One region of the Sphingobium olei genome, then DNA from elsewhere that is predicted to be linked to it. Evidence: predicted binding sites of a transcription regulator. Region 1 holds the regulator's gene; the other holds the start of a gene.

The links. The regulator LexA, encoded in region 1, represses DNA repair genes until DNA is damaged. The targets are predictions, from matches to a motif close to GTTCCNCNCTTGTTCT.
Region 2: a site for LexA is predicted at 7,970-7,985, ahead of ACFQ24_RS07165 (four-helix bundle copper-binding protein). Genes of this name have one in related genera too.

Annotation. Positions count from the first base shown of each region.
Region 1 is NZ_JBHTLS010000126.1:54,027-64,900, reverse strand. It holds gene moaC (cyclic pyranopterin monophosphate synthase MoaC) at 1-338, shown strand, start outside; gene ACFQ24_RS12200 (molybdopterin molybdotransferase MoeA) at 335-1,516, shown strand; gene lexA (transcriptional repressor LexA) at 1,602-2,273, shown strand; gene ACFQ24_RS12190 (ComEC/Rec2 family competence protein) at 2,234-4,393, opposite strand; gene gltX (glutamate--tRNA ligase) at 4,463-5,884, shown strand; gene ACFQ24_RS12180 (citrate synthase) at 5,905-7,191, shown strand; gene ACFQ24_RS12175 (alpha/beta hydrolase family protein) at 7,253-8,011, opposite strand; gene ACFQ24_RS12170 (DUF3182 family protein) at 8,008-9,123, opposite strand; gene ACFQ24_RS12165 (competence/damage-inducible protein A) at 9,217-9,978, opposite strand; gene map (type I methionyl aminopeptidase) at 10,059-10,874, shown strand, end outside.
Region 2 is NZ_JBHTLS010000108.1:6,904-17,777, forward strand. It holds gene ACFQ24_RS07135 (hypothetical protein) at 79-246, shown strand; gene ACFQ24_RS07140 (2-hydroxyacid dehydrogenase) at 212-1,222, shown strand; gene ACFQ24_RS07145 (cation:proton antiporter) at 1,457-3,175, shown strand; gene ACFQ24_RS07150 (cation-transporting P-type ATPase) at 3,215-5,929, shown strand; gene ACFQ24_RS07155 (DUF2254 domain-containing protein) at 6,017-7,426, opposite strand; gene ACFQ24_RS07160 (DUF421 domain-containing protein) at 7,423-7,932, opposite strand; gene ACFQ24_RS07165 (four-helix bundle copper-binding protein) at 8,131-8,517, shown strand; gene ACFQ24_RS07170 (monovalent cation/H+ antiporter subunit A) at 8,922-10,874, shown strand, end outside.

The sequences.
Region 1 (10,874 bases):
AAGGCCTCGTCAAGAAAGGCGACGTTCTGGCCGTGGCGCGTGTCGCCGGCATCATGGCGGCCAAGCGCACCGCCGACCTCATCCCGCTCTGCCACCCCATCGCCTTGAGCGCCGTGACGCTCGATTTCGATCTGGATGAAGGCGGCGTCACCGTCACCGCGACCGCCCGCACCGCAGGACAGACGGGTGTCGAAATGGAGGCGCTCACCGCTGCCTCCGTCGCCCTGCTCACCATCTATGACATGGCGAAGGCGCTGGACAAGGCCATGGTCATCGGCGGCGTTCGCCTCGAATCCAAGACCGGTGGCAAGTCAGGCGGCTGGCGGCGGACGCCATGAGCCTGCTCCCGGTCGCTGAGGCGCAGGCGCGCCTGTTCGCCCTCGCCTCGCCGCTGGCGGTGGAACAAGTGCCCGTGGTGCAAGCGGCCGGGCGCTGGCTGGCTCATGACGTTCTGGCGCTCCGCGACCAGCCCTGGGCCGATCTCTCGGCGATGGACGGCTATGCCGTGCGCGCGGCGGACTGGCCAGGCCCTTGGCGCGTCGTGGGTGAAAGCGCGGCCGGCGCGACCCAGCCTCAAGCTATCGGCGCGGGTGAAGCCGTCCGCATCTTCACCGGCGCGCCGCTCCCGCCGGGTGCCGACGCCGTCCTGATCCAGGAAAACGCCACGCGCGATGGCGACCACCTTACCGCCAGCCACGATCCCCTACCGTCCGGGCACCATGTCCGCCCTGCCGCATCCGACTTCGCGGACGGTGCGATATTGCTGGAGGCCGGGCTTCATCTTGGCCCGGCGCAGGTCGCGGCGGCGGTCCTTGCCGGCCATGGCGCGCTGCCCGTCCGCCGCCGACCGCGCGTCGCGCTGCTTTCCACCGGCAATGAGCTGGTGCCGCCCGGTGCGCCGGTGCCGCCCGGTTTCCTCCCTTCCTCGAACGCGCCGATGCTCGCTGCGATGCTGGCGGCGCTGCCATGCGAAGTCATCGACATGGGCATCGTGCCCGACGATCTAACGCAGATGACCGCCGCCTTCGCCAGCGCTGCGCAGGCGGACATCATCGTCACCACCGGCGGCGCATCGGTGGGGGATCATGACCTTGTCCGCCCCGCTTTTGAGCAGGCTGGCGGCGCGCTCGATTTCTGGAAAATCCGTATGCGTCCCGGCAAGCCGCTGATGGCTGGCAAGCTCGGGGACGCGCTCTTCCTTGGCCTGCCCGGCAATCCGGTTTCCGCCTTCGTCACTGCGACGCTCTTCCTCCTACCCCTCCTGCGCCACATCAGCGGCGCCGCCCGCCCCCTGCCGCGCAGCAGCGACGCACCGCTCGCCTCACCGCTTCCCGCGACAGGCGAGCGTGACGACTATCTGCGCGCCTTCCGCGCCGAGGGCGGCATCGTATCGGTCACATCGCAGGACAGCGCCGCCACGGCCGCCATGGCGCGAGCCGACTGCCTGATCCTGCGTCCCGCCGGCTCCCCTCCCGCCTCGGCTGGCGACCGGGTGACCATCCTCCCGCTAGATTGACCTGGGTCAAATTCGGCGGGTTCTTTGCTTGACGAACCACTTTGTGTTTCCTATGCGTTCCTCATACGTTCCATGGAGGATCGCGATGTTGACGCCCAAGCAGCAGGAATTGCTGAGCTTCATTCAGACCCGGCTTGACGAAGGCGGCGTATCGCCCTCGTTCGAGGAGATGAAGGACGCGCTCGACCTGCGGTCCAAATCGGGCATCCATCGGCTGATCAACGCGCTGGAGGAACGCGGCTTCATCCGCCGCCTGCCCAATCGCGCCCGCGCGCTCGAAGTGCTGAAGCTGCCGGACGCCATGCACCGCGCGCCCGCCCCGGTCGTGTCGCTGAAGCCCAAGGCTGCGCCCGCGCTCCCGATCGCAGCCAACGACGTAATCGAAATCCCCCTGCACGGCCGCATCGCCGCCGGCGTCCCGATCGAGGCGATGGAGGGGCAGACGATGTTGTCCGTCCCCGCCGCGCTGCTTGGTGCCGGTGATCATTATGCGCTGGAAGTGTCGGGCGATTCGATGGTGGAGGCCGGCATCCTCGATGGCGACTTCGCGCTCATCCAGCGCACTGAAGTCGCGCGCGAAGGCCAGATCGTCGTCGCCCTGATCGACGATGCCGAAGCGACGCTCAAATATTTCCGTCGCGAAGGCGCGAAGGTCCGCCTGGATCCGGCCAACGCGGCCTATGAGCCGCAAATCTACGACCCGCGCCAAGTGCGCATTCAGGGCAAGCTCGCCGGGCTGCTTCGTCGGTATAATTGAGGTCGCCCGCGGCGGACCTGGCGCGCGATCCACGGATGCGCGTCGCCCGGTTGCCGAACGGTGCGGATATCGCCGCTCGCGAGGGCGATCGACAGCCCTCCGGTGCGGGCGAGCAGGCGGCGGTCGATCTTCAACCAGCGCGGCTTGCACCATCGCGGCAAGGCCCGGTCGCTGACCACGATATCCGCCGCCGCGCAATCGCGCGCGAACGTCCGCCGCTCGATCAGCATGTCACTGCGCGTGAACAGCAACCGCCATCGCCGCCCTCCGCTTTCCATGCGCAGTGCGCACAAATCCTGCGAGCAACGCGCGCCGGGCAGACTCGCCAGCGCCGCCAGCTCTCCGTCATAGCCGGCGCTTTCCGATAGCATGTCGCGCACATAGTCCCCGGCCCGCTCGCGCAGCAGCGCCATGCCCTCGTCAGTCCGAACCGCCACATGTCGTCCATCGCCCGTGACCAGGATGTCGGGCGGTCGCGCCGTCAGCGTCAGGATCATCCCCACCAGCACCGGCGGCACTCCAAGCCATCGCCAGCGGCTGCGCCAGAGCAGGCACCATAGCAGGCCGGCGATCATCCCGCCGAACAACGCGTCGCTTGTCGCCGGGGCTAGCATCGTCGCCATCGGACTTGCCGCCACGCCATGCGCGATTCCCAGCAACAGGTCCAGCGCTCGTCCCGTCAACCACCAGAAGGGCGCGCCCAGCCCTACAATGTCCAGCGTCAACGCCAGCGCCTCCAGCGGCATAACGACGAAGGTCGTCAGCGGGATCGCCACGAGATTGGCGAACGCGCCGAGCATACCCGCCTTATGGAAGTGAAACAGCGCGATGGGCATCAGCGCCAGCTCCACCGCCACCCCGGTCGCCAATGTTACGGCTAACATGCGCAACCCCTTGCGAAACACGCTCTCGTCGCGCGCCGCCGCAAAGGCGCGGAATGCCCGATGCTCCGACAGCGCCACCAGCGCCGTGACTGCCGCGAAACTCATCTGAAAACTCGGCCCCACCAGCGCCTCGGGCCAGAAGATCAGCACCGCCAGCGCGCCCGTCGCGACCAGCCGCAGCGTCATGGCGTCCCGCCCCATCGCCAGCCCGCCCAGCACCAGCAAGGCCGCGACGCAGGACCGCAGCGTCGGCACCTCCGCACCCGTCAGCCAGGTATAGAAGATGCCCGCCAGCGCCCCTCCCGCCGCCGCGATCAACATCAACGGCAGTGTCAACGCCGCGCGCCGGCTCAGCGCCAGCGTCCGCATCAGCAGGAATATGACCGCGCCGATCAGCGCCGTCACATGCAAGCCGCTGATCGACAGCAGGTGTGCCAGCCCGCTGCGCCGCATCGCTTCGGCATCCTCCTCGGCGATCGCGCCCTGATCGCCCGTCGCCAGCGCGGCGGCGATCCCACCCCCGGCCCCATCCACGCGCTCAAGTATATGGCCGAACAACCGGGCGCGCAGCGGCGGGGCCGCGTCCGATGCACGCAAGACTTCGACAGGCTTCAGCGCCTTGCCGGTCGCGCCGATACCCTGGAAATAAGCGCGAGCTGCAAAGTCATATCCGCCCGGTACGCTCGGCGGCGCGGGCGGCATCAACCGTGCGCGAAACCGGATCGTCGCGCCTTCGCCCAGCCCCGCCGGCACGTCCGCCTTCGCGATGTTGATCCGCACCAGGCTCGGCAGGTCCGGCGCGTCGACGGGCCGCACGCGCACCCGCACGATGTCCTGCGCGGGCACGTCCTGCACCGACTCCACCGTTCCCATCACGCGCGCAAACACCGCGCGGGCAAGCGGCCTCTCGCCGATCACCGCCGCCTTGCCCCACACCAGCAGGCATCCGGCGCACAGCAGCGTCGCGCCTATGATGACCATCCGCCGCACCCGTCCGCCAGCCGGCAGCATCGCGCCGATGCACGCCAGCGCCAGCATCCCGCAGCACAGTGCCAGCCACATCGGCGCGTTGGGCAGCATGAACCACGCCGCCACCCCTGCGCCCAGCGCGACCGGCACCCACAGGCCGACCTGCTCCCGTTCCTCTTCCAGCCATCCTTCCGCTGCGGCGCGGGCCGTGGTCAGCCATTGCGCAGCCCCCGCCCGAAGGGACGTTTGTCGCGGCGCAAAAGCCATGCTAGGGGGCGTCGCATCCATGGGTCGGCAAGGCGAATGTCAAAGAATATGAGCGGAAGTGCAACGGGAATGAACAAGGCTGTGGTGACCCGTTTCGCCCCCTCGCCCACGGGCTATCTGCACATCGGCGGCGCGCGCACGGCGCTCTTCAACTGGCTCTTCGCGCGGCATCATGGCGGCAAGTTCCTGCTCCGCATCGAAGACACGGACCGCGCCCGTTCGACCGAGGAGGCTGTCGCGGCCATCTTTGACGGGCTTGAATGGCTCGGCCTTGGCGGCGACGAGCCCGCTGTCTTCCAGTTCGAGCGTACGCCCCGCCATGCGGAGGTCGCGAACCAACTGCTCGACGCCGGCCACGCCTATAGATGTTACGCGACGCCCGAAGAGCTTGCTGACCTGCGCGAACAGCAGCGCGCGGCCAAGCAGCCGCTGCGCTATGACGGCCGCTGGCGCGATCGCTTGGCCGAGGAAGCACCCGAAGGCGCGCCCTTCGTCATCCGCATCAAGGCGCCACGCGAGGGCGAAACGGTGATCGAGGATGCGGTGCAGGGCCGCGTCGTCGTCCAGAACAGCGAACTGGACGACATGATCCTGCTCCGCTCGGACGGCACGCCCACCTATATGCTGGCGGTCGTCGTGGACGATCATGACATGGGTGTGACCCACGTTATCCGCGGCGACGACCATCTCAACAACGCCTTCCGTCAGCTGACGATCATCAAGGCGATGGCCTGGGAAGAGCCGACCTACGCCCATATCCCCCTGATCCACGGGTCGGACGGCGCGAAGCTGTCGAAGCGGCACGGCGCGCTGGGAGTGGACGCCTATCGCGACGAGATGGGCATGTTGCCAGAAGCGGTGCTTAACTATCTGCTGCGGCTGGGCTGGGGCCATGGCGACGAGGAAATCTTGTCCGTAGCGCGCGCCATCGAACTGTTCGACATCAATGGCGTTGGCCGCTCGCCCTCGCGCTTCGACATCAAGAAACTGGAAAATCTGAACGGCCATTATCTGCGGGAGGCGGATGATGCGCGCCTGGCGGCCCTTGTCGCGCCGCGCGTGGAAAGCCGGCTCGGCATCCTGCTGACCGACGCCAACCGCGACATACTGACCGCCGCGATGCCCTCGCTCAAGCCGCGTGCGAAGACGCTGAACGAGATCGCGGAAGGCGCGGAATTCCTGTTCAAGGCCGTGCCGCTGGATTTTGACGAAAAGGCATCCGCTCTGCTAGACGATTCCGCGCGCGCGCTGCTGACCAAGACAGCCGACGCTCTGCAAGCCGTCCAGTCCTGGACGGTCGAAGCGATCGAAGACGCAATACGCCGCGTGGCGGAGGATGCTGGCCTGGGGCTGGGCAAGGTGGCGCAGCCGCTCAGGGCGGCGCTCACCGGACGCACGGTCTCGCCGGGTATTTTCGATGTCCTCTTTCTGTTGGGGAAAGAGGAGAGCTTGGAACGACTGACCGCGGCAGGGCACGCCACGGCTGGTTGATGGCACGCAAGGAGAACAATATGTCCGATAAAAATGCCACTCTGACCGTCGGCGGGGAGAGCGCCGACTACGCCATCATGAATGGCACCGTGGGTCCGCAGGTCATCGACGTGCGGAAGCTCTACGCCAACACGGGCATGTTCACCTACGATCCCGGCTTCACCTCGACCGCCAGTTGCGATTCGGGGCTCACCTATATCGATGGCGACGCGGGCATCCTGCTCCATCGCGGCTATCCGATCGACCAGCTCGCCGAACAGTCGAGCTTCATGGAAGTCAGCTATCTGCTGCTCAACGGCGAATTGCCCTCGAAGAAGGAGCTGGAGGACTTCACCCGCACGATCACGCGCCACACGATGGTGCATGAACAGCTCACCACCTTCTATCGCGGCTTCCGTCGCGACGCGCACCCGATGGCGATCATGTGCGGCGTTGTCGGCGCGCTCTCGGCCTTCTATCACGACTCGACCGACATCAACGATCCGGAACAGCGCAAGATCGCCAGCCACCGCCTGATCGCGAAGATGCCGACGATCGCGGCGATGGCGTATAAATATTCGGTGGGTCAGCCCTTCGTCTATCCGCGTAACGACCTCTCCTACACCGCCAACTTCCTGCGCATGACCTTCTCGGTCCCGGCGGAGGAATATGTGGTCGATCCGGTGATCGCCGACGCGATGGACAAGATCTTCATCCTCCACGCCGACCATGAGCAGAACGCCTCGACCTCGACCGTGCGCCTTGCCGGTTCGTCGGGCGCCAATCCCTTCGCCTGCATCGCGGCGGGCATCGCCTGCCTCTGGGGTCCGGCGCATGGCGGCGCGAACGAAGCCGCGCTCAACATGCTGCGCGAGATCGGCACGGTGGACCGCATCCCGGAATATATCGCCCGCGCCAAGAACAAGGACGATCCGTTCCGCCTGATGGGCTTCGGCCACCGCGTGTACAAGAATTACGATCCGCGCGCGACGGTCATGCAGAAGACCGCGAAGGACGTGCTGGAGAAGCTGGGCGTCACCGACCCGGTGTTCGACGTCGCGAAGGAACTGGAGCAGATCGCGCTCAACGATCCCTATTTCATCGAAAAGAAGCTCTACCCGAACGTCGATTTCTATTCGGGCGTGATCCTGTCGGCCATCGGCTTCCCGACCGAGATGTTCACCGTGCTGTTCGCGCTCGCCCGCACCGTGGGCTGGGTCGCGCAGTGGAACGAGATGATCTCCGACCCAGCGCAGAAGATCGGCCGTCCGCGTCAGCTCTACACCGGCCCGACGCAGCGCGATTACGTCCCGGTCGGCAACCGCTGACACGGACAGGATGAAAATGAAGCACGGCGCCCCTCACCGGGCGCCGTTTTTCATGGGGCACTCAGCCGCCGCGCCGTCCGCCGCGCACCATCTCTTCCATCCAGTTGACCAGCAGCCGGTTATAGGCCTTGCGACAGCTTTCGTTGCGCAGCGAATGGTCCGCCCCCTTCAATATCCGGTGGCTGAGCGATGATGCGCGGTGAAAGGCAGCGATATAGGATGTGATCGCCGTGTGCGGCACATAGCTGTCATTCTCCGATTCCACGATCAGCACATCGCCGGTGAACCGCTCGCCGGCCGCAAGCGCCCTGTCCTCGCGTGGGCTGCGGAATGCGCTTCGATATCGGTTGATCTCGTCCCGATCGATCAACGCCTTGGGCACGTCCCAATGGCTGTCGGGATAAAGCGCCGGCACTCGCAGCGCCAGCCATGTCACGGGCCGCTCCGCCGTCAGCAACGTCGCCAGATAGCCGCCATAGCTCGTCCCCACCACGCCGATGGCCGAGGGGTCCACGCCTTCCTGCGAAGTCAGAAAATCATAGGCGGCGGTCACATCGGCCAGTCCGTCCGCCCGCGTGACGATATTGCGCTCATCGGCATGGCGCGCATGGCCGCGCAGGTCGAAGGTGAAGCAGATGCAGCCCAGCTGGGCAATTTCCTCGGCCCGGACCATATCCTGTTCCTGGCTCCCGCCCCAGCCGTGGATGAACAGCACGCCGGGTATCAGCTTGGCGGGCGACAGCAGCGTGCCATCCAGATGCTCGCCATCCACCTTGATCGAAACCCGTCCATCGGTCGCGTTCGCCTGATGCGCCGTCATAGTTCCACTGCATATTTGGTCATCGGACCAGCGACGGGATCGACACCGCCATAATAGAGGCTCGCCTGCGGCGGCGCCGCATCGACATCGCCATAAACCTCCATCGTCGCGCAGGTGACGCTGCGGCGATCGGGATCACGCGCCAGCGCCTCGAAGGCAGCGATTTCCGCCCCGCTCGCCCCGCCCGGTCGCCAGCTTTGCTCCAGCACGCCGATCCGCCGTTCGCCCCGGCCGTTATGTCCGAACGCAACGTCATAGTTGCGACGCGACGCGATCAGCCCCGGATAGGCTTGGAACACCGCGTGGTCATAGGCAGTCGCCTTCGCCACCGCTTCGGCCAACTCCACCGCCAGCGGCTCCCGCGCCAGCGCATCGAAGCCGCCGCGCACCACATGCAGCTGCGACCCGCCATAGACGGTTTCGCCATGATTGTTCATCGTCAGCCTTTGGGTGCCCCAATAGGCGATGGACTGGCCAAACAGGGTCACCGTGCCCACGCTGAAGGTCGTGACGTCTTCCAGATTTTCTTCGATCACCAGGCCCTTTGCGGCGATCTCGTCGGGGTCGCGCTCCGCAATGGCGGCGTCCAGCGCTTCGATGCTCGCAACCTCCGTCTGTCCCCGTCCCGACGTACCGTCCACATCCTTGACCCGCGCAGGACCGCTGGCAAGCAGCAGCCGGCCTGCCGCCTTGGCGTCCGCCACGGAAAAGATGGAAAAGCCGTCCAGCACGCACGGCGCGATCGCCTTTCCCAGCGCATGGGACCACCCCGCCGGAGCCGGCGCATCGTCCAGCAGCAGGCCGTGGCTGACAATCTTCGTCGAAATGAAGCCGCAGGGCGTCACGCCGCCATAGATTTGCGACTCCTGCGTAACGCCGATCGCATCCGCCTCCGCCCGGTCCAGCACGGCGTCCGGCACCAGCAGCAGGTTCAGCCCGTAGAGATCGGCGGGGCGCAGGGCGCGCCATGCGTCTTCGTCCATCACGCTGCCCTGCCCCAGCAGCGCTATCCGCCGGATCATCTCGTTACGGGATGCCCGGTCATGCTCGTTGGTCATCGTCGCAGAAGCGCTGAAATAGGGCGCGATGTGCGGTCGGAAAGCCAATCCCATATCTGCCTCCTCGCGCCGGCAGCATGGGTGCGGCGCATCGGGGAAACGCCACAGTCCTGGGAAATGTCCATCGCGTCGGCCGGTCGCGCGGCCTTAGATGCCGCCGTCCGTTACGGGCCAGCCGCCCTCTTCCAGCGCGCGCGTGAGATCGCCGGTGCAGGCGTCCAGCGCCGCCGGGTCGGTGGACCGGATCACGAAGTTCGCGCCCGTCCGCCCGTCGCGGAAAAAGGGATAGCTGCCGATCTGGCAACCGTCGTGCGCCTTTTCCGTCCGGCCCAGCAGGTCCGCGATCTCGCTTTCCGCAACCCAACAGCCGATGGTGCGCGACAGCAGGGGCAGCCCGCCCTCCAGCGTGCCGGTCAGGCTTTCCAGCATCCCGGCTGTGATATGCGGCACGCCGGCCATGATGAAGATGTTGCCGAGCCGGATGCCCGGTGCGCCCGACATGCGATTCTCGATCAGGTTCGCGCCCTGCGGCACCCGCGCCATCCGTAGCCGCGCCTCCGTCAACCCGCCGCGCGTCTCATAATAGGCGTCCAGCACCGCGCGCGCTTGCGGATGCACCACCACGTCCACGTCCAGCGCCTGCGCGATCGAATCGACGGTGATGTCGTCATGGGTCGGCCCGATGCCGCCCGTAGTGAACAGATAGTCGTTGCGGGCCCGCAGCGCGTTCACCGCCTCAACGATGGCGTCGGCGACGTCGGGAACCACGCGCACCTCGCGCAGCCTTATGCCCTGCACGTTCAGCCAGGACGCGATCTGCGCGATGTTCTTGTCCTGGGTGCGACCGGACAGGATCTCGTCGCCGATCACGATCAGCGCTGCGGTCCAGATTCGGGTCGGATCGGCCATGGCGACAGCCAATAGCCCGGCCATGCGGTCCTGCCTAGCGCCCTCTCGCAATATGCGGCGCAAATGCCTATAAACGCTGCATGACCGAATATATGACGATGACGGCCGATGCGCCGGTGACCCGCTCCGCCGCGATCAAACTCTATGACGAAACGGGCTTCGCCGGCATGCGAAAAGCGGGCCGACTGGCGGCCGAGATCCTCGACGCGCTCGTGCCGCATGTCGTGCCGGGCGTCACGACCGGTGAACTGGACGACATCGTCCGCCGCATGACGCTGGACGGCGGCGGCGTGCCTGCGACGCTTGGGTATCGCGGTTATACCCACAGCTGCTGCACCAGCCTGAACAACGTCATCTGCCACGGCATTCCGGGCGATTATCGCCTGAAGGACGGCGACATCCTCAACATCGACGTCACGCCGCTGGTCGACGGCTGGCATGGCGACAGCAGCCGCATGTACATCGCCGGCGAAACATCGATCAAGGCGCGCCGCCTAATTGAAGTTACCTATGAATGCCTGATGCTGGGCATCGAACAGGCGAAGCCGGGCAATCATCTGGGCGACATCGGCCATGTGATCCAGCGGCATGCGGAAAAGCATCGCTATGGCGTGGTGCGCGACTTCTGCGGCCATGGCCTGGGCCGGGTGTTCCACGACAGTCCCGAAGTCGTGCATGTCGGCCGTCCTGGCACCGGCCCCGAGCTGCGCCCCGGCATGTTCTTCACCATCGAACCCATGATCAATATCGGCAAGCCCGGCGTGAAGATGCTGGACGATGGCTGGACGGCGGTCACGCGCGACCGCACCCTGTCGGCGCAGTTCGAACACAGCATCGGCATCACCGAAACCGGCTGCGAAATCTTCACCAAAAGCCCGGCGGGACTGGACTGCCCG
Region 2 (10,874 bases), on a different contig from region 1:
ATGGATCGCGCTAAGCGCAAGGCATTGGGCAGACGATAGCTTCGTTGCGATCACAAGTCACGGACAGGCGGTAAGCGAATGCTGCAGACGTTTGGCATGGCCCACAGCGAGATCGACAATGCAGTCGTTGCCGCCGTTGTTGGTCGCCGCCAGTATGTTCAGCGAACAGTGGCTGCTGCTACTGGTTGGTTCAATGCCAAGGAGTGGGTTCATGAAAGTCGCGGTATTCAGCACCAAACCCTATGACAGCGACTTTCTGACCGCCGCCAATCGTGCGAGCGGCAATCGTCATGAACTGCGGTTTCTTGAACCGCGGCTCAACTCCGATACGGTGCCGCTCGCCGGAGATGCGGAGGCGGTCTGCGCGTTCGTGAACGATATTCTAGATCGGTCCGTGCTGGAGGCGCTCAAGCAGCGGGCGGTACGACTGATCGTTCTGCGTTCGGCGGGCTTCAATCACGTAGATCTCGTTGCGGCGCGGGATCTTGATCTCGCCATAGCCCGGGTTCCTGCCTATTCGCCGGAAGCGGTCGCGGAACACACGGTTGCGCTGATGCTTTCGTTGAACCGCCATATCCATCGCGCTCACGCTCGGGTCAGGGAAGGTAACTTCGCACTCGATGGCCTACTGGGCTTCAACCTCGCCGGGCGCAGCATCGGGATCATCGGAACCGGCAAGATCGGGATATGCGTGGCCAGTATAATGCGAGGCTTCGGGTGCCGCATACTGGGCGCTGATCCCTATCCGACGCCGGAGTTCACCGCGCTTGGCGGCTCTTATGTGGAGCTGCAAGACCTGCTGGCCGCCTGCGATGTGGTTACCCTGCATTGCCCGCTCACGCCGCAGACCTATCATCTCGTTGATGCCGCAGCGATCGCCGCGATGAAGCCGGGGGTCATGCTCTTGAACACCGGGCGCGGCGCGCTGGTCGAAACACGCGCGCTCATCGACGGCCTCAAGTCGGGAAAAATCGGTCATGTGGGCCTTGATGTCTATGAGGAGGAGGGGGACTTGTTTTTCGAAAACCTGTCCGGCCGGATCATCCAGGACGACGTTTTCGCGCGGCTGCTAACCTTCCCGAACGTCCTGATAACGGGACATCAGGCATTCTTCACGCAGGAAGCGCTCACCGCGATCGCCGAGACCACGATTGCAAACGTCTCGCAATTTGAACTGAGCGGGTGTGCCGCGTACCCAGTTTCGACCGAAATGCTCGCCTGAGCGATGCGAGAAATGGACTGTCATTTCCGCCGTGGCCGGTTGACCTTGAGCGCATTGCACCCGATGCTGGCCCACGAGCCGAACGACAACAGCGAGGGCGACAGCGAGAGAGTCGGGTTGGTTCCGGCCTGGCTGTGCGCAGTCGTGAAACATCAAGGAGGATGCCGGGCTCGATCGAGCGGTCGGTCCTGATTCGGGAGCGGCAGGCGAGCGCCGCGGGAATCGGGGATTTCGATGGAAGTCATCGTTCAATCTGCATTTGGAGAGATCGCTGCCCTGCTGGTGCTGGCTGCGGTCGTCGGCTTTGTCGGCATCGTCTTGCGCCAACCGCTTATCGTAAGCTTCATTGCCGTCGGTCTTCTGGCCGGGCCGTCCGCCCTCGGGCTTGTCCAGTCCGCCGAGCAGATCGATCTGCTCTCCGAACTCGGTATAGCCCTGCTGCTGTTCCTTGTCGGCATCAAGCTGGACGTGAAGCTGATACGTTCGCTGGGAACGGTTTCGCTTTTCACCGGGCTTGGCCAGGTCCTGTTCACGTCGGTCTTCGGGTATCTGATCGGCCTTGCGCTGGGCCTGGGGCATGTGACCAGCCTCTATGTGGCGATTGCGCTCACCTTTTCCTCCACGATCATCATCGTGAAGCTGCTGTCGGACAAGCGCGAGATCGATTCGCTCCATGGCCAGATCGCCCTGGGCTTTCTGATCGTTCAGGATCTGGTCGTGGTTCTCGCGATGATCGTGCTGTCCGCCATTGGCATCGGCTCTTCCGGCCCGCATGGAGGCGGGCAAAGCATCCCGAGTGTGCTGCTGTCGGGGGGCGCGATGGTGGTGCTCGTCATTCTGTTCGTGCGGTATCTCGCGGACCCGCTCACGCGAAGGCTCGCACGGGCGCCTGAGCTCATGATGATCTTCGCCATTGCCCAGGCAGCCATTTTCGCCGCTGTCGGAGAGCTGGTCGGCCTTGGCAAGGAGGTCGGCGGCTTGCTGGCAGGTGTGTCCCTCGCCTCCACTCCGTACCGGGAAACCATAGCGGCGCGCCTGGCGCCGCTGCGCGATTTTCTGCTGCTTTTCTTCTTCATCGCACTCGGCGCCGGGCTCGACCTATCGCTGCTAGGCGCCCATCTGGTTGGAGCTCTGGTATTTTCGGTCTTCGTGCTCGTCGGGAATCCGCTGATCGTCCTTACGATCATGGGAGCGATGGGCTATCGCAAGCGGACGGGTTTCCTGGCCGGGCTCACTGTCGCTCAGATCAGCGAATTCTCACTGATCTTCATCGCGATGGGCGTGTCCTTGGGGCACGTGACCCAGGAGGCGCTGGGCCTCGTCACCTTGGTTGGCCTGGTGACGATCGCGGCATCCACTTACATGATCACCTACTCGCACGTCCTTTATGATCGGCTTGAGCCGTTCCTCGGTCTGTTCGAACGGAAAGGAACGCCGCGAGAGCCGCGCGACGGCGCGCCGCAGCTAGACGCTGGCTACGACATGCTGATTTTCGGGCTGGGCCGCTTCGGCACGGCGATCGGCATGCGCCTGAAGAGCCGCGGCCTTCGCGTTCTTGGGATCGATTTCAATCCAGCTGCGGTCCAGCGATGGCGCGAACTTGGGCTCGACGCGGTATTCGGGGATGCCGGCGATCCGGAATTCGTCTCCGAATTGCCGCTGGCGTCCGCCAAATGGCTGGTCTCGACGGTTCCGGTTCACTTGCCGGGGCTGAATGCTGAAGATGCCCGTAGAACCCTCATCCAGCTCTCTCGCCTCTCAGGCTTTTCCGGGCGCGTGGCCGTTGCGTCCCACAGCGATGGGGAACAGCAAGACTTAAGCGACGCAGGCGCCGATCTGGTGCTCGAGCCGTTCCAGGATGCGGCGGACAGAGCGGTCGAGCTACTCAGCGGCGAGCAGGAACGAGAACGGACGCGGTTTCCCGGCATCCCCGCCGAGCGTGTGTTGGGTTGAACATCATTGGTAGAAGTAGCGCGAGATGAGACGATCACGATGAACAGGCAGGCAGCGGATTATCATGCCCGGTCACTCGATGACGTTCTCGCTGAGCTCGACGCTCGGTCCGATGGATTGAGTTCAGAGGAGGCCGCCCGGCGACTCGCAAGACATGGCGCGAACCGGCTTCCCGAAGCGCCGCGGCGAAGCGTCCTTCTTCGGTTCCTGCTGCACTTTCACAATGTCCTCATCTACGTGTTGCTGGCCTCCGCCGCGATCACGGTGGCGCTTGGGCACATGGTGGACGCGGGCGTCATTCTCGCGGTCGTCATCGCCAACGCTATCATCGGCTTCATCCAGGAAGGGCGGGCGGAGAACGCCATGGCTGCGATCCGGGGGATGCTGGCTCCGCGCACGGCCGTCCTGCGCGATGGTGCCCGGCAGAGCATCGATGCCATCGAGCTTGTTCCGGGCGATATCGTCGTTCTGGAGGCGGGTGACCGGGTGCCGGCGGATCTTCGCCTCATCGACGCCAGGGGCTTGAAAGCCGAGGAAGCCATTCTCACCGGCGAGTCCGTGCCGGTCGACAAGGACGTCGCGCCGGTCGTCCCGGATGCCCCTCTCGGCGACCGCGCCTCCCTGGTGTTCAGTGGCACACTTGTCGTCGCCGGCGTCGCCCGGGGTATTGTCGTGGCGACCGGCGTGGAGACCGAAATCGGCCGGATCAGTGGTATGCTGGCCGAGGTCGAGTCGCTGACGACGCCGCTCGTGCGCCAGATGGATGCGTTTGCGCGCTGGCTCACCCTGTTCATTCTTTTGGTCAGCGCGGGCCTGCTGGCCTTCGGCACGTTCGTCCGGCATCTGCCGTTCGACGAGATGTTCATGATCGTGGTCGGTCTCGCCGTGGCGGCGATACCCGAGGGATTGCCGGCGGTTCTAACGATCACCCTTGCGGTCGGCGTGCAGGCAATGGCGCGTCGCAATGCGATCGTGCGCCGCCTTCCCGCCATCGAGACGCTTGGCTCGGTGTCCGTCATCTGCACCGACAAGACGGGCACCCTCACGCGCAACGAGATGGTCGTCACGACCTTGCTCTCGGCCGATAGCCGCTTCGCCGTCGCCGGCGAGGGATATGCACCGGAAGGCGCGGTGCAACGGGAGAACGAGCCGGCGAATGCAGCTGGCTGCCCTGTCCTTCTGGAGTTCGCGCGTGCAGCCGCGCTGTGCAACGACGCCGCCTTGCGCCGAACCGACGACGATTGGCGCGTGGAAGGCGATCCCATGGAGGGCGCCCTGCTCGCCCTGGCCGGAAAGATCACCGATGGCGCGACCGCGCCGTTCAGCAGCCTTGCCCGTACCGACTCGATACCGTTCGATGCAGCCTATCGCTATATGGCGGTTTTGCATCACGATCATGCGGGCCACGCTTTCATCCACGTGAAAGGCGCGCCAGAGGCCATCCTGGCCATGTGCCGGAACCAACGGGTCGGCGCAGATGGCGCCGCGCCGCTCGATCTGCATTACTGGCAGGAGAGCGTCGAGCAACTGGCCAGCGCGGGTCAGCGCGTGATTGCCGTGGCCTCTCGTCCCGCCGATCAAGCCCATACTGTACTGAATACGACCGATATCGAAGGGCAGCTCACGTTGATCGGACTTGTGGGCCTCATCGATCCGCCGCGAGCAGAGGCGATCGAGGCCGTCGCCGAGTGCCACCGCGCGGGAATCAGGGTGAAGATGATTACCGGCGATCACGGCGCCACAGCGAGAGCGATCGCCGCCCAGATCGGCTTGCGCAACTGCGACCAGGTCCTGACAGGCGCGGACCTTGAGAACCTCTCGGATGCAGAGCTGGCCACTGCCGCGGTGGAAACCGACATATTTGCCCGGACGTCTCCCGCCGACAAGCTGCGCCTGGTCACGGCCCTGCAATCGCGCGGGCTGATCGTCGCCATGACAGGCGACGGCGTGAACGATGCCCCCGCGCTCAAGCGTGCCGACGCCGGCACAGCCATGGGTTTGAAGGGCAGCGAAGCCGCGAAGGAGGCTTCCGAGCTGGTCCTCGCCGACGATAACTTCGCCTCGATCGCGGCGGCGGTGCGTGAGGGGCGGACGGTCTACGATAACATCAAGAAGGTGATCAGCTGGACCTTGCCGACCAATGCCGGGGAGGCGCTGACGATTATCGTCGCCTTGCTGGCCGGCATGACGCTGCCGGTCACGGCGGTGCAGATCCTCTGGATCAACCTCGTAACCGCTGTGACCCTGGGCATAGCGCTCGCTTTCGAACCGAGCGAAGGTGGGACCATGCGCCGCCCGCCGCGTGCGCGCAATGCCCCGCTGCTCACCGGGGAGCTGATCTGGCACATCCTGCTCGTTTCGGGACTGTTCGTTGTCGCCGTCTTCAGCGTCTTTGCCTACGCCATCGACAAGGGCTATCCCGTTGCGCTCGCGCAGACCATGGCGGTCAACACGCTGGTGGTTCTGGAGATTTTCCATCTCTTCTTCATCCGTAACATCCATGGAACATCGCTGACGCTAGCAGCGGTGAAGGGAACTCCCATTGTCTGGTTCTCCGTAATCAGCATAACCATCGCGCAATTCGCGATGACCTACTTGCCGCAGCTCCAGTCGGTCTTTGGAACGCAGCCGGTGCCATTCACCGATGGCATCGTGATCGTGGCGGTCGGAGCGGCGTTCTTCGTGCTGATCGAAATCGAAAAGCAGATGCGCCTTGCCTTTCGCAAGCAGGCTGCACCCTTGCCGAACGATTAGAATCCGATACCCGGTCGCTCATGCGCGACTCGGGCGATTGCTGTTGCCGCTGCGTCTTTGCTATTCATGCCGCAGCTGAGCGAGCGGTCACGTCGTGCCGTCCAGCCATGCGGCCTCGTCACGCAAGCGTCGCTTGTAGTCAGGCTCCGCCAATGCGCGCCGCAGTTGCCTCGCCCGCTGTGTCACTGCCTTGCGGTTGAATCCTTCCAGACTGTCTTGAGCCAACTCCTGCAGGCGGTCGATGTGGATTGCGAGTGCACCGAGTCTCCCGGCGTCGTCACACTCGATCGCAATTTCTCCAAGCGTTTTTAGAAAGCCGCGCGCGGCGATCATGTCGCCGGCGCAATATTGCGCCAGCGCTCCGAAGCTTCGCTCGAGATAATCAGCGAACGTCTGCGGATGGGCCACGACCCGCAGCGCCCCTTCTTCATCCTTCCGCAAATGCGAGGGAATGTCTCGCGATGAAAGATCGGAGATGGCGGCGCCCAGCCAGTCGAGGCAGGTAAGGGCGGTGAAGGGATCGTTCACCCCCGGCGAGAGCGCGCGAGCAGCGATCTCGACCAATTCATCGATTAGAAAACGCAGGTCCTGCAGGGCAGTCCGCTGGGAACCGATGGCGAATATCCCTGCCAATGCTTCGCAGGCGTCGTCGTCGCAGCGTTCCGGAGGCCAGGCCTCGATCAGTGCGCGGCCGGCATGCACGAAGTCGCCGGGCTGATATCGCAAGCGAACGACCAGATCGTGCTTCGACGCCAGAGCGAGCAGATCATCATCGCGGATGAGCTGGATATAGCCCGTGTCATCTGCCGAAACGAGGCCCGGCTGAGCGCCCTCCGCTCGGCAGGCGTCCCGGCGCAACGCAAGGGGCAGGGCGGGATCGTCCGGATCCGGCTCCACATCGGCGGGCTTCCCGACACAGCGAGGAAAGCGATGGCCGACCTCCTTCAGCAGACGACTGCCAATGTCTTCGATGACGCTGTTGATGTGGATCTTGCTCGGCACATGATGGATGAAGAAAATCAGCACGGCGATCGAGCAGATCGCCAGCAGCACGGCCACAAGCAGGGCCAAATTGGGGACGAACGCGGTGCCCCCGGTTTCCTCGGGCGAGCGGATCGTTCTCAAGACGATCAGACAGTAAAGGAACGTGGCGATGAAAGTGCCCAGCGTCACCTGATTGCCGCGGTCGCGCATGAAGTTGCTGAGCAGCCGCGGTCCGTACTGACCCGAAGCGTAGACCACGGCGGCAATGGTGACGGAGAACACCGTGCCCGCCACGGTGATCATCGAACCGCCGATGGCCGAAAGCACCTGGCGTGCGCCGCTTGGCCGGGAGGCGTAGAGCCAGGCGAACCGGTCCATCCAGCTCGAGCCTTCGTAGCTGTCCAGCTGGATCATCCCGCCTGCGAGCAATACTGCCGCGCAGGCCATGAGGGTGGGGATGAACCAATAGCTTTGCCTCAGCTTATCGGCGACGCGCAGCAGCCAGGCCTTCATGAAGAGCGCTCCTGCGGCCATGCGGTGCGCTCGCCGGCATTCGCCTGAGAGATGACGCTGAAGCTCCCGTCGGTTTCGAGAACCACAAGGGCAACGTCCGCCAGGCCGCCGATGCCCGCGCTCCGGACCGCCGCCTTGACTTCGTCTTCCTTGACCCGTTCGTCGCGCAGGGCCTCTTTGACGAACCTGCCATCGGCAAGCAGCACGCGCGGGCTCGCCTGCACCATTCGGGCGAGCGTCGGCGATCGAACAACGCTCCAGGCGACGACAAACTGCAACAGCGCCAGTAAGGCGAAGGCGAGAACGCCTTCGAGCAGTGCCACATCCTTGGTGAGCAGGACGGTGGCCAAAGTCGAGCCGAGCGCAACCGTCACGACGAGATCGAAAGCGTTCATCTTCGCGAGCGTTCGCTTGCCGCTAAGGCGCAGCACCGTCACCAGCGCCGCATAGGCGAGTGTGCCCACCCAGATCACGCGCACAAGTCCTTGCAGATTGTCGAACAGCATCCGGATCCTCGCTTTCGCTGATTCAACACCTATTACGGGAAAAAGTGCGCAATGCCGCTCTCGTTCGATTGGCAGTTGCCTACACACCGGGGATCACAAGGTCCGGATAAACGTCCGCTTCGCGGAACGGCCGGCACGTTGCCGAGTTGGTTTCGCTGAGGGCAAATGCCAGGTCGACCCAGGAGCAGGTATCGCGCAATGTCCATTCACAAGATGATCGAACTTCATCCTGACGTGAAGCAGCTCAACGACGCGCTTGCGACAGCCGCCCGCCACGCCATGTTTTGCGCGGTCATGTGCACCTCTTGCGCCGACGCCTGTTCCGCCGAAGAGATGGACATGCGCCAGTGCATCCGCAGCTGCCTCGACTGCGCCGATGTTTGCGAGGCCACCGCCAAGCTTGCGGTGCGCCGTACGGGCGAAAATATCGCGGTTCTGCGGGCAATGATGGAAGCCTGCATCCGCACTTGCGAGCTTTGCGCCGAGGAGTGCGCGCGGCACGAACACGAGCATTGCCGTCTGTGTGCGGAAATGTGCCGCGAGTGCGCCGAGGATTGCCGCAAGGCGCTCCCCACGATCCAGTAGCCGTCGTCTCTAAGGGGCCGCCGCGTTACGGCAGGGCCACGCGCGACACGCGTGACGTAAGCGGTCTGCAATGGGCATGGCGGGCGTGGCGCCGGCAGATGATCACTCGGGCTAACGCGCCCCGCCACTCCGCGGGAGATCATCGAAGTCCGCAGTCAGGTTCCATGAGTGCCGAGTGCGCCGATTTCGTCCAAGGACGCTCGTGCGATCCAGAGGCCGCGATCGAGATACAGGGCCTCAAAGATTTCAAACGGCTAATTGGAGGACTGCCAGCGGCTTCCGTAGATTGATTTTCGACGCATTAGGCTTGCTTCGCGTTTGGCAGAAGGTGAAGAATAGCCTCTTCGCATCAGCGATGATGGCATTCGCGCACCTGTTCCCAGGCACCGCGCACGGAGATCTGTTTGTTTCTGGTCCTTCTCCTTGCGCTACCCTTCGTCGGCGCGCTGCTGACGTCGATTGCGGGACACGCCAAGCGTAGCGTGGTGGCGGGACTAGCCGCAGCGCCGGCCCTCGCCGGAGTGGCGCTGCTCGTCATGCTGGCCCCTGGCGTGCTGGCCGGTGAGGCGGTTGAGTTCCGCGCTGCCTGGATTCCAGCACTCGGGCTGGACCTCAGCTTGCGGATCGACGCGCTGGCCTGGCTGTTCGCCGCCCTCATCCTCGGCATTGGGCTGCTGATCGTCATCTACGCGCGCTTTTATCTTCCGGCGAACGAGGCGATGGGGCGCTTCCTTGCGCTCCTGCTCCTGTTCCAGGGAGCGATGCTGGGGATTGCCCTGGCGGGGAATGTCCTGCTGTTGCTGATCTTCTGGGAGCTGACAAGCCTCACGTCATTCCTGCTGATCGGCTTCCGGAAAGACAAGCAAGAGGCCCGGCAGGGCGCCCGCATGGCCCTCGCGGTGACGGGCGGGGGCGGGCTGGCGCTCATCGCCGGTCTGCTGCTGCTGGGTCAGATCGCCGGATCGTTCGAGCTGGTTGACATCCTCGCGAGCGGGGATGCCATCCGATCCTCCGGCCTCTACCCGCTGGCGCTGCTTCTGATCCTGATCGGCTGCTTCGCCAAATCAGCGCAGTTCCCGTTCCATTTCTGGCTACCGCACGCGATGGCTGCACCCACGCCGGTCAGCGCCTATCTCCATTCCGCGACCATGGTGAAGGCAGGGGTGTTCCTGCTCGCGCGCTTCTGGCCGGTGCTGTCGGGAACGGAGCTTTGGTTCTACCTGGTTTCGACGACGGGACTGGTCACGATGGTGCTGGGCGCCGCTGTCGCCCTGTTCCGCCATGATTTGAAGGCGATTCTTGCCTATTCCACGATTAGCCATCTTGGTCTGCTGACCATGCTGTTCGGCTTCGGCACGCCCGCGGCGGCCGTTGTCGGCGTGTTCCACCTGCTTAACCATGCGTTGTTCAAGGCAGCACTGTTCATGAACGCCGGCATCGTCGATCACGAGGCTGGGACGCGCGATATCCGCCTGCTCGGGGGACTCGCTCATTTGATGCCCGTCACGGCCACACTCGGCATCGTTGCGGCGGCTTCGATGGCTGGCCTGCCGCCGCTCGGCGGATTCCTGTCGAAGGAGATGATGCTTGAAGAGGCGGCTCACACCGTCTGGGCCGGGCAGCATTGGGCCGTGCCACTGCTTGCGGCTGTCGGTGCAACATTGTCTGTCGCCTACTCGCTGCGCTATATCTTCCACCTCTACCTTGGACCTTGCCGTTCGACCTATCCCACAACCCCGCATGATCCGCCGTCCGGGCTTTGGGCGCCCGCGGCTCTGCTCGTTGTCCTCACCATATTGATCGGGCTTTTTCCGCAGACGCTGACCACCGGCATCGTCGCCCCGGCCGCAGCGGCTGTGACTGGAGGGGCGGCGCCCGCGTTCAAGCCGGCGCTCTGGCACGGGCTGACCCCAGCGCTCGCAATGGGCGTCTCAGCCTTGATATTCGGAGCGGCGATCTTGTGGTGGCATGGCACGTTTCAGCGCAAATGGGACAACCTTCCCTTGCCCGATGCCAAGCGTCTGTTCCAAGGGGTTGTGAACGGGCTGGTGCATATAACCCGCACGATCACGAGCGTCATCCATAGCGGCTCGCTGCAGCGCCAATTGGCGCTGCTGTTCATTGTCGCGATCGTCCTCGGTGCGATGGGCGTATGGACCGGCGGCTATGCGCCGGGCGCGCGCGCGACCATTCCGGCGCCGCCGGTGGCCATCGTCGCCTGGCTGCTCCTGCTGTCGGCCGTTGCGGCAGTGGTCAAAGGACAGCGGCAGCGATTCCTGACGCTGATTTACATCAGTGTCGTCGGCCTGGTCGTTTCTCTCGCCTTCATCTTTCTCTCGGCGCCCGATCTCGCGCTG